One region of the Solibacillus cecembensis genome, then DNA from elsewhere that is predicted to be linked to it. Evidence: riboswitches for the same ligand, from Rfam matches in the RefSeq annotation. Region 1 holds a riboswitch; each other region holds the start of a gene.
What was found. Region 1 has a riboswitch for cobalamin ahead of ACQKIH_RS08100 (methyltransferase domain-containing protein). Riboswitches for the same ligand answer to the same signal wherever they lie in the genome.

Region 1 (2,205 bases):
GAAAACTATACAGGAATTCCTGTTTTAGGTGTTATTCCATATGTGGATGTACAAATTGAAGCGGAGGATTCGATGGCGCTATCGAGCTTACGATTAAAAAAACCACAGCAGCAAGAGTTTGCAATAGATGTTGCGATTATTCGTTTACCTTGTATTTCAAATTTTACAGATGTTGATCCATTATTTGAGGAGCCAGGAGTAGGACCGCGCTTTGTGTCTTCGTTAAAAGATTTAAAGCATCCGGATGTCATTATTTTGCCAGGTACTAAAAATACGGTGGAAGACTTTTTATGGCTACAAGAAAATGGTTTAGCACAAGGTATTTTACAGCATGCACAAAAAGGTGGGAAAGTCGTAGGAATTTGTGGCGGCTATCAAATGCTTGGCGAAGTCATTCGCGATGAGTCTGCGATTGAAGGAAGTGGTGGCACGTATTTATCACTTGGACTTTTACCAATTGAGACGCATTTCGTTACAGATAAGCAAACCGTTCAAGTGCAGGGGAAAACCGTAACAGGTCATGATGTGAAAGGCTATGAAATTCATTTAGGTCGCAGTGTAGCAACGAAAGAAATTACGCCGTTTATTGCTTTTGATGATGGTCGCCAAGACGGTGTTTATACGGAACAAATTATTGGTACATATGTACATGGTATTTTCCAAAATCGTCATTTTACACGCGATTATTTCAATCGGATACGCAATGAAAAAGATCTGGAATTAGTTGCAGAGGATGTTGTATCAGATGAGGATCGTCGTGAGCAGGCTTATGAACTGTTAGATGAACATGTGCGTCAGCATTTAAATATGAAGAAAGTATACAACTTAATACATTTATCAGTGTAGCAATACGTAAAGGGAAGAGTGATGAAAAGTCACCACGGTACCCGCCACTGTGAAGCGGAGAGTTGTAGCGATACCACTGCAAAGTGTTTGCGGGAAGGGCTATAAACTTTAGGATGTGAAGTCAGGATACCTGCTGATAAAAGGATTATTGTTCTTACGGGAGTATAAGAGCCACTATGCAATACATAATGGCTTTTTGACGTATAAATGATTTGATTTATACGTTTTTTCATTTTATAAGAAAGGAGATTCTTGAAATGAAAGGGTCACCCTTACACATTGATTTTGAGAAGTTATGGAAAGAAGGCATGCATAATTGGCACGGTGAAATGCCTGAACGAATGATTGATGATGCATTAGAAGAAGCATTTTGGTCGCAATCTATGCAAAAAAAATCTTATCGTCAAACGGATGCCCATACGAAGCCGATTTATGAAAAAATGCGGAAACATATACCTGATAATGCGACGTGTTTAGAAATTGGTCCAGGGTGGGGAAATTACACCTTTCCACTACGAGAAGATGTTGAAAAGCTCACATTGGTAGATGGTTCAGAAAGTGTTCTCCAATATTTACAACAATATTTTGTAGGGGATGAAGGGGTACAGTACATCCGTGCAAAATGGGAAGATGCTGAAGTAGAACAGCATGATGTTGTTATGGGCGTCAATTGTTATTACCGAATCTACGAAATGAATGAAGCTTTATTGAAGATGAATGACTTAGCGAAAAAGCGTGTCATTATCGGTTTAACAACAGGACCAATTCAACCTCATTATGTAGTACTCGATCAACACTACGGTTATCAAATTAAATATCCAAGGCGTGATTATATTGGAATTGTCAATATGCTTTATCAGCTGGGCATTTATGCAGACTGCGAAATGCTCCCACTAGAACGTACATATCGCTATGACACATATGAAGCATTATATACCGCGCAAAGTAAGAAGATTTTAAATGACACATTTCAGATAGAGGATGTAAAGGCAGCACTTGCAAACTTTATAACAGAAGAAAACGGGGAAATTGTCTATCGTCATAAGTTTTACGCGGCGATTATTAGTTGGGAGCCTGTAAAGTTATGAAAAACAGGAATTTTTACGTTTGGCTAGTGATGCTTTTTATTATTTTACTATGTTCGGCAGTCGGTGGAATCATGGTTGGTTCTGTAGGGATTACACCAGCACTCATTATAGAGGTGCTCTTGTATAAGCTTGGGATTATATCGTCTACAGACGCATCGAATGCCCAGCAAATCATTATTATGGAGTTGCGTGTACCGCGTGTACTCCTCGCGATGATTGTAGGTGCATCACTTGCAATTTGTGGTGCAGCTATTCAAGCGTTAGTGAAAAA
Region 2 (2,205 bases), on a different contig from region 1:
GCAGCAACAGTTCAGCTAGTTGTACGAGTTGCGGGTCGGGAAGCTCAGAAAGTAGTTGCTCGTCTGGTAGTTCTTGCTCAAGCTGCGGTGGGGGTGGAGATTAATAAAAGATACTTTTAGTCTTCCAACTCAACGCTAATCTACACGAGAATACTCTTTTTTTATCGGTTTTTCACAGAAAAGTTGGTAAATCAACAGATGTGTTAAAAAATTAGTATTACTAAAAATTCATTTGCATGTGAACTTTCGTATGGTACAGTATGTTTATAAATTTAATAAGTTTGCAGGAAAAAGTGCTATAAGCATAAATTGGGAATTCGGTGTAAATCCGAAGCTATATCCGTAACTGTGAGCGCTGATGAACATGGATGAAAACAGACTGCTAAAAAGCGGGAATATTTTCACGTGTATGATAAGCGCAAAGCCAAGACACCAAGCTTTTTCTGATCGTAACAAATACTCTTCGGATTTAAAGAGAATGTGCGGCAGGAATATTCGTAGTTTTCTATTATGATATTTATGATGCCATCCATTTCCTTGGGGGGCATTTTTTTTATCTTCATTCAGCAGAAGACGCTCACCTTTATGAGTAGCGAGATGAACGCAAGTATACCTTTTCTCATAGGACGTCCAAATGCCGGCTGAATGAAGATAATGCCCCTGGCGGATGTCAAGGATTTTGAAAGGAATTAATTGTGCGAGCACAATTCAAAATCCTGACGCAATTACGCCAAGGCGTAATTGATTTCTGTTAAAAAAAATTAGAAAGCAAGTGAGGTACTTTCATTGAAAAAGGATATTCGTTATTCATGCTATCCGTTTATGCGTGAGAAAATTTCTTTAGTGGATTATGAAATCCGAACAGATTCGCTGACGACCAGGATTGGTGCTGTCTTACCGACATTAGTGGAGGATGATAAAGGCGCTATTGTTTTAGAAGACTTGCAAATTATTCAGCCACTTGCTTATCATGTAAATGGTTCTGTGCGAGGGAAACTAGCTATTACTGAAGATGATTTAAATTGGTTGAGTGGTCGCTATGATTTTTATGTCAGTCATGTTGAAGAAGTTATTCGACAATTTTTATTACCACAGGGAATAGAAAGTGCTGCAAGGCTTCATATTTGCCGAAGTGAAGCGAAAAAATCATATCGCGCTTTACATAAAGTTAGTGAAGAACGAGAGGTACCGGAAATTTTATTTGATTTCTTAGGGCTTTTAGCGAATGTATTTTTCGTCATGGCTGTTTATATGAACAAACAGCATTCTTACAATGAAATTCCATTCATTAGTAAATCTTATCCGGTTAAAAAAAGAAAAGAGGAACAAAGATGAAAATTACAATGAAATGGGTTGCACCATTCGCAGCCGCACTTTTATTAACAGCATGCTCAACGAATGAAAAAATAGCTAGTCAGCCAAAAGACGAAGCGAATCAAGAACAGCAGGGTTCTAACACGAATGAACCATATAAAGTTGTTGATGATCGAGGTGTAGAAGTAACATTTGATACTGTACCTAATACAATTGTTTCACTACAACCAAGCAATACGGAGATTTTATTTGAATTAGGTGTTGGAGATAAAATTGTTGGTGCAACCGATTTTGATACGTATCCAGAAGCTGCCCAAAATATTGAGCGTGTTTCAACATCTACAGCTATCAATGCAGAACGTATTTTAGAATTAAATCCAGACGTTGTTGTTGCTTATACAGTTGGTGATGAAGCACAAATTAGTCAGCTTGAAGATGTTGGATTAAAAGTTTTCGTTATCAAATCTGCCGCTAATTTTGATGATGTATATTCGGATATTATCCAATTATCTGAAGTAATGGGCGTGGAGCCAACTGGGGAAAAAATCGTAAAAGATATTCAAGCACAAATTAAAGAAGTACAAGATAAAACGGCTAAACTTGAAACAAAGAAAAAAGTATTTTATGAAATTTCTCCGTCTCCAGATATTTGGACAACAGGTAGCGAAACATTCCAACAAGAAATAATGGATGCAGCTGGTATAGATAATGTTTTTGCAGATCAAAAAAGTTGGATAAGCGTGACAGAGGAAGACGTCATTATACGTAATCCGGAAGTCATTGTAACAACGAATAATTACATTGACGATCCAACAGGAGAAATTATGTCACGTGCTGGTTGGGATAAAATTAGTGCATTGACTAATAAGCAAGTATTTTTAGTAAATGGAG
Region 3 (2,205 bases), on a different contig from region 1:
TTGCAGACGTTTTCCATTCTAAAAAAGGGAGGGATATGGCAAGAACAGATTTTGGTGTTGTCCCATTTATGATATACTCTATTTTGGTAAAATATTTGATGGATCATTATATTAAACCAATTCATATTTAAGTTATCAGCAATAAGCAATTGGTTACTTTGAATTCTTAAGCTGATAAGATTGAATTATTTCACTTCAAGGTAATCGTTATTCAAGATTTACTTTTTAAATGAAGGATGGTACACTTAGGTCTATTAAACAACAATATATTGTGTTCGTTTTACAAAGGTGCTACTATATGTAGTTTAAAAGGGAAGTTCGGTGTAATACCGACGCTGTCCCCGCAACTGTGAAGCTGACGATGATTAAATCCACTGTACATTCGTATGGGAAGGAAATCAGAGAATGAAGCAAAGCCAGGAGACCTGCCTTTATTAAAACAAATCGATCATTTCTTCGGGGACTAAGAAATGGGGACGTCACCATTTTTGGGTATTATTAACGTTTCCATTTTCGGCTATCTCTGTTAAAAGAGATAGCCTTTTTAATTTGTTTCAGCCGAAGTCTCCTACTACTATAAGTGGGGGATGAGTGCCAAATAGGCAAATTCTATTCAGTGGGATTCAAACCCCGGCTGAATCAAGTTAAGCCCCGGTGGATGTCACAGATTTTTTAGGGGAGTTTTTCAAGCGAGCTTGAAAAAATCTGGACACAATTACGCCGAGGCGTAATTGATAATTTACGAAAAGAGGAATTTATATGAAACTTTATACGAAAACAATTTGTCCGAAATGTCTTTGGGTGAAATCTGAATTGCAAAATGCAGGACTTGAAGCGGAAATTATTAATATTGATCACGATGAACAAGCAAAGCAAAAAATTATAGATGCAGGTCTTTTAAGCGTGCCCATTTTAGAAGTGGACGGAATGTTTATAGCAGATGTTAAGGAGATTATTGCTCAAATTGAGTTGATTACACAATGATTGTTTACGCGAGTCGTACAGGGAATGTGCGTAGTGTTGTTTCGAAGTTAGAAAAGGAATCCATTGAAATTTCGGAAGGATTACAATTGAAAGAGCCGTATTTATTAATCACTTACACAGATGGATTAGGAGCTGTCCCTGCAAAAGTTTCTCATTTTTTAGAAGAGAATCAAGCATTTTGTAAAGGGGTAGTTGTTAGTGGCAATAGTAACTTTGGACATACGCAATTTGGCGGTGCTGGTGAAAAAATTGCCGTAACATATGACGTACCTTTAGTGTGTAAATTAGATTTACGGGGCTATCAAGCGGACTATGACGTAATACAAGCATTTTATGAAACGAGGGTGTTAGGATGAAAACATATTTAAAGCTTAATAATGATGTATTGAATCGTTATAGCACAACAGGTCAACTTGAATTAGAAAAAGATCAAGAAGCGACACGCCGTTACTTTTTAGAATATGTCAATGTACGTTTACGTTACTTTATTGATCTCGAAGAAAAAATTAGCTATTTAGTTGATGAAGGGTACTATGAGAAAGAATTTATCGACATGTATGAGATGGAATTTATTAAGCATCTGTACAAAAAGGCTTATGATTATAATTTCCGTTTCCCATCATTTATGAGTGCCAGCAAATTTTACGATAGCTATGCAATGAAAAGTCGTGATGGGGAAGAAATTTTAGAAAAATATGAAGACCGCATTGTCATTATTGCCTTGTATTTAGCACAAGGTAACAAGGATTTAGCGGAACGTTCTGTTGAAGCGATAATGGAAGCTTACCAACCGGCAACGCCAACTGCATTAAATAGTGGGAAAAAAGCACGTGGGGAATTAGTAAGCTGCTTTAAACTGTCAATGGATGACTCGATGAATAGCATTTCTGAAAATATTGGTTATTGCCTAGAGCTATCACGTCTTGGCGGTGGTGTTGGGGTGAACTTAACGGATTTACGTCCATTAGGTGATCCGATTAAAGAAATTTTAAATCGTGCAAGCGGTGTAATGCCAGTAGCAAAACTGTTGGAAAACTCTTTTAGTTATTCCAATCAGCTAGGTCAACGAAATGGCTCTGGCGTTGTTTATTTAAATATTTTCCATGCGGATATCGAAAATTTCATTTCATCGAAAAAACCAAATGCAGATGATAAAATTCGTCTCGCTACTTTATCTACGGGTATTATTATTCCGAGTATTTTCTTCAACCTCATGAAACG
Region 4 (2,205 bases), on a different contig from region 1:
TTAATGCGGATAAAACAAATGTAAATGCACCTGATAAAGCAAGTAGTAGTTTGCTTTCTGGGTTTTCTTTTACGACTATGCGAATGACTTGAAGCCCCTTCATAAGAAACGGTAGGCATAGTGCAAACCAGAAGATAGCCCAACCTATCGGTAAAAATCCTTCCATAATGTGCATGGCATGCGCTTGCTTTGGTATAAATAATAAAACGATACCGAAGTAAGCAAGTTTTGGTAATAATTGTTTCATGTTTTTACTCCTTTTTCATATTTGATGAAAAAGTGCATAAAAAAATACACTTTTTAAGAGTAAAAGTGCATCACAAAAACAAGCGCTTATTGCTTGTTTCACGCACCTATCCTCGTAGGTCTGAATCAATAAATTTTTGGTAGGTATCCTGACTTCTCTTCAACGTATTCCATGCCTTCCCACATAAAAAAATGCAGTGACGTAATATGTAATACTCCAAGTTACAGTTGCGGGACAGCACCAGAATCTCACTGGTTTCCCTATTAAGCTTAAAAAGCACCAAAAATCATTCAATTTTCATCATGTGAAAAATAGTATCACTGTAACTAATATTTGTCATCATTAATTTTTTGATTATTCTTTAAATAAATTGAATGAAATAAGAAAATTGGTAATTTACTTGTCAAATTTGAGAAGTATGTTCTCCCATAAACGCTTTTCTCTTCTGAATAGTGATAATTTTTAATTAATTGTTATTGTAAAAATGGAAATAAAATGATAAAGTTACGTTAATTTCATAATGAATGTAGTAAAGTGCTCTTATTTTGTAAGAGGTAAAAGGGAAATTAGTTAAAATCTAATGCTGCCCCCGCAACTGTAATAGCTGATGAAATTACAATCAATCACTGTCAAATTGATGGGAAGATGTAAAAGTAAAATGACGCTTTAGCCAGGAAACCTGCTTTGTTACAGCAACATGACTTTTCGGTGGGAGAAGGGCGGCGACAAATACAGTTTTTTGTATTCCATTACATATTTTTTAGGATGCCTAAGCCTATTTCTAGTTCTTACTGGAAATAGGCTTTTTTTGTTTAGGGGTATTTCGTGTGTTAGCACTTAATAAAACATTTTGAAGGAGAGTTATTTAGTGAAAAACTATGTAAAAACTCTAGTTTACGGTTTTTTATTAACTTTTTTACTTGTAGGTTGCTCTAGTGAAGAACCTGCTGAGGTAAATGCAAATAAAGAATCGACTGGAACATCACAAGCAAATGAAAATGTGAATGAAGAGGCAAATGAGATTACTTTCACAGATACAACAGGAAAAGAAATTACACTATCTTTACCAGTAACAAAGGCTGTTGTTATTAACCGTAATACAGCAGAAGCTATTACATTACTGGGTGCACAAGACGCGATTATCGCAACAGGTGACAATACAATTAAAAATAACGGCTATTTAGGGTTAAATGATTTACCAGATGTGGGGAAAACAGACGAACTAAATATTGAATCGATTTTATCTTTAAAACCTGAAGTTGTCTTTACATTTACAAATCGTCCAGATAATACGCTTGAGGAAAAATTAGAACCTGTAGGAATTAAAGTGGTTCGTTTAAATAACTATTTAGCAGATCAAATGGATGAGGAACTACGTATATTAGCAAAAATTTTCGGAAAAGAAGATCGCGCTGAAGAGTACATTACGTGGAAGCAAAATATTGAACAAATATTAACACAACGTACAAAAGATATTCCAACAGACCAAAAGAAATCCGTATTAGCATTATCTGCTGGTGCACTCAATACAAATGGAAAATATAATATTTATCCAACGGCAACACTAGATGGACAAGCTGGTCCAGGGGAAGGTTTTGCCACTATTTTAGCAGGTGGTATTGATCCGACGCCAGATATTTTATGGGAGTCTACAAAGTCGTCTACAACTGTAAACGTTGAAGAAGAATTTGTCTTAACGGCAAATCCAGATGTCATTACGTTACATGGTAATTTCTTTGGGGGCTATGATGCAAAGGATGCAACAAGCTTTACTGGATTATTAGACAATGTTGTTACTAATACAGCGGTTAGCCAAATGACAGCCGGAAAAAATAAAGATGTTTATATGTTCTATACGAATTTCTTCGGTTCTGATAAAGGATTTATTGGTCGTTTACAATTAGGAAAATATTTATATCCAGATAGATTTGAAGATATTATTGTAGAAGATTACATTA

Region 2: another riboswitch for cobalamin. It lies ahead of ACQKIH_RS19700 (hypothetical protein); the one in region 1 lies ahead of ACQKIH_RS08100 (methyltransferase domain-containing protein).
Region 3: another riboswitch for cobalamin. It lies ahead of ACQKIH_RS03675 (glutaredoxin family protein); the one in region 1 lies ahead of ACQKIH_RS08100 (methyltransferase domain-containing protein).
Region 4: another riboswitch for cobalamin. It lies ahead of ACQKIH_RS19775 (ABC transporter substrate-binding protein); the one in region 1 lies ahead of ACQKIH_RS08100 (methyltransferase domain-containing protein).

The regions. Positions count from the first base shown of each region.
Region 1 is NZ_JBNNMF010000007.1:94,367-96,571, reverse strand. Features, by position in the region: gene ACQKIH_RS08105 (cobyric acid synthase) at 1-846, shown strand, start outside; cobalamin riboswitch at 822-998, shown strand; gene ACQKIH_RS08100 (methyltransferase domain-containing protein) at 1,104-1,934, shown strand; gene ACQKIH_RS08095 (FecCD family ABC transporter permease) at 1,964-2,205, shown strand, end outside.
Region 2 is NZ_JBNNMF010000029.1:16,457-18,661, reverse strand. Features, by position in the region: gene ACQKIH_RS19705 (glycine-rich domain-containing protein) at 1-104, shown strand, start outside; cobalamin riboswitch at 275-456, shown strand; gene ACQKIH_RS19700 (hypothetical protein) at 787-1,335, shown strand; gene ACQKIH_RS19695 (ABC transporter substrate-binding protein) at 1,332-2,205, shown strand, end outside.
Region 3 is NZ_JBNNMF010000003.1:83,407-85,611, forward strand. Features, by position in the region: cobalamin riboswitch at 270-447, shown strand; gene ACQKIH_RS03675 (glutaredoxin family protein) at 760-984, shown strand; gene nrdI (class Ib ribonucleoside-diphosphate reductase assembly flavoprotein NrdI) at 981-1,340, shown strand; gene nrdE (class 1b ribonucleoside-diphosphate reductase subunit alpha) at 1,337-2,205, shown strand, end outside.
Region 4 is NZ_JBNNMF010000029.1:28,918-31,122, forward strand. Features, by position in the region: gene ACQKIH_RS19770 (energy-coupling factor ABC transporter permease) at 1-247, opposite strand, end outside; cobalamin riboswitch at 369-546, opposite strand; cobalamin riboswitch at 763-948, shown strand; gene ACQKIH_RS19775 (ABC transporter substrate-binding protein) at 1,116-2,205, shown strand, end outside.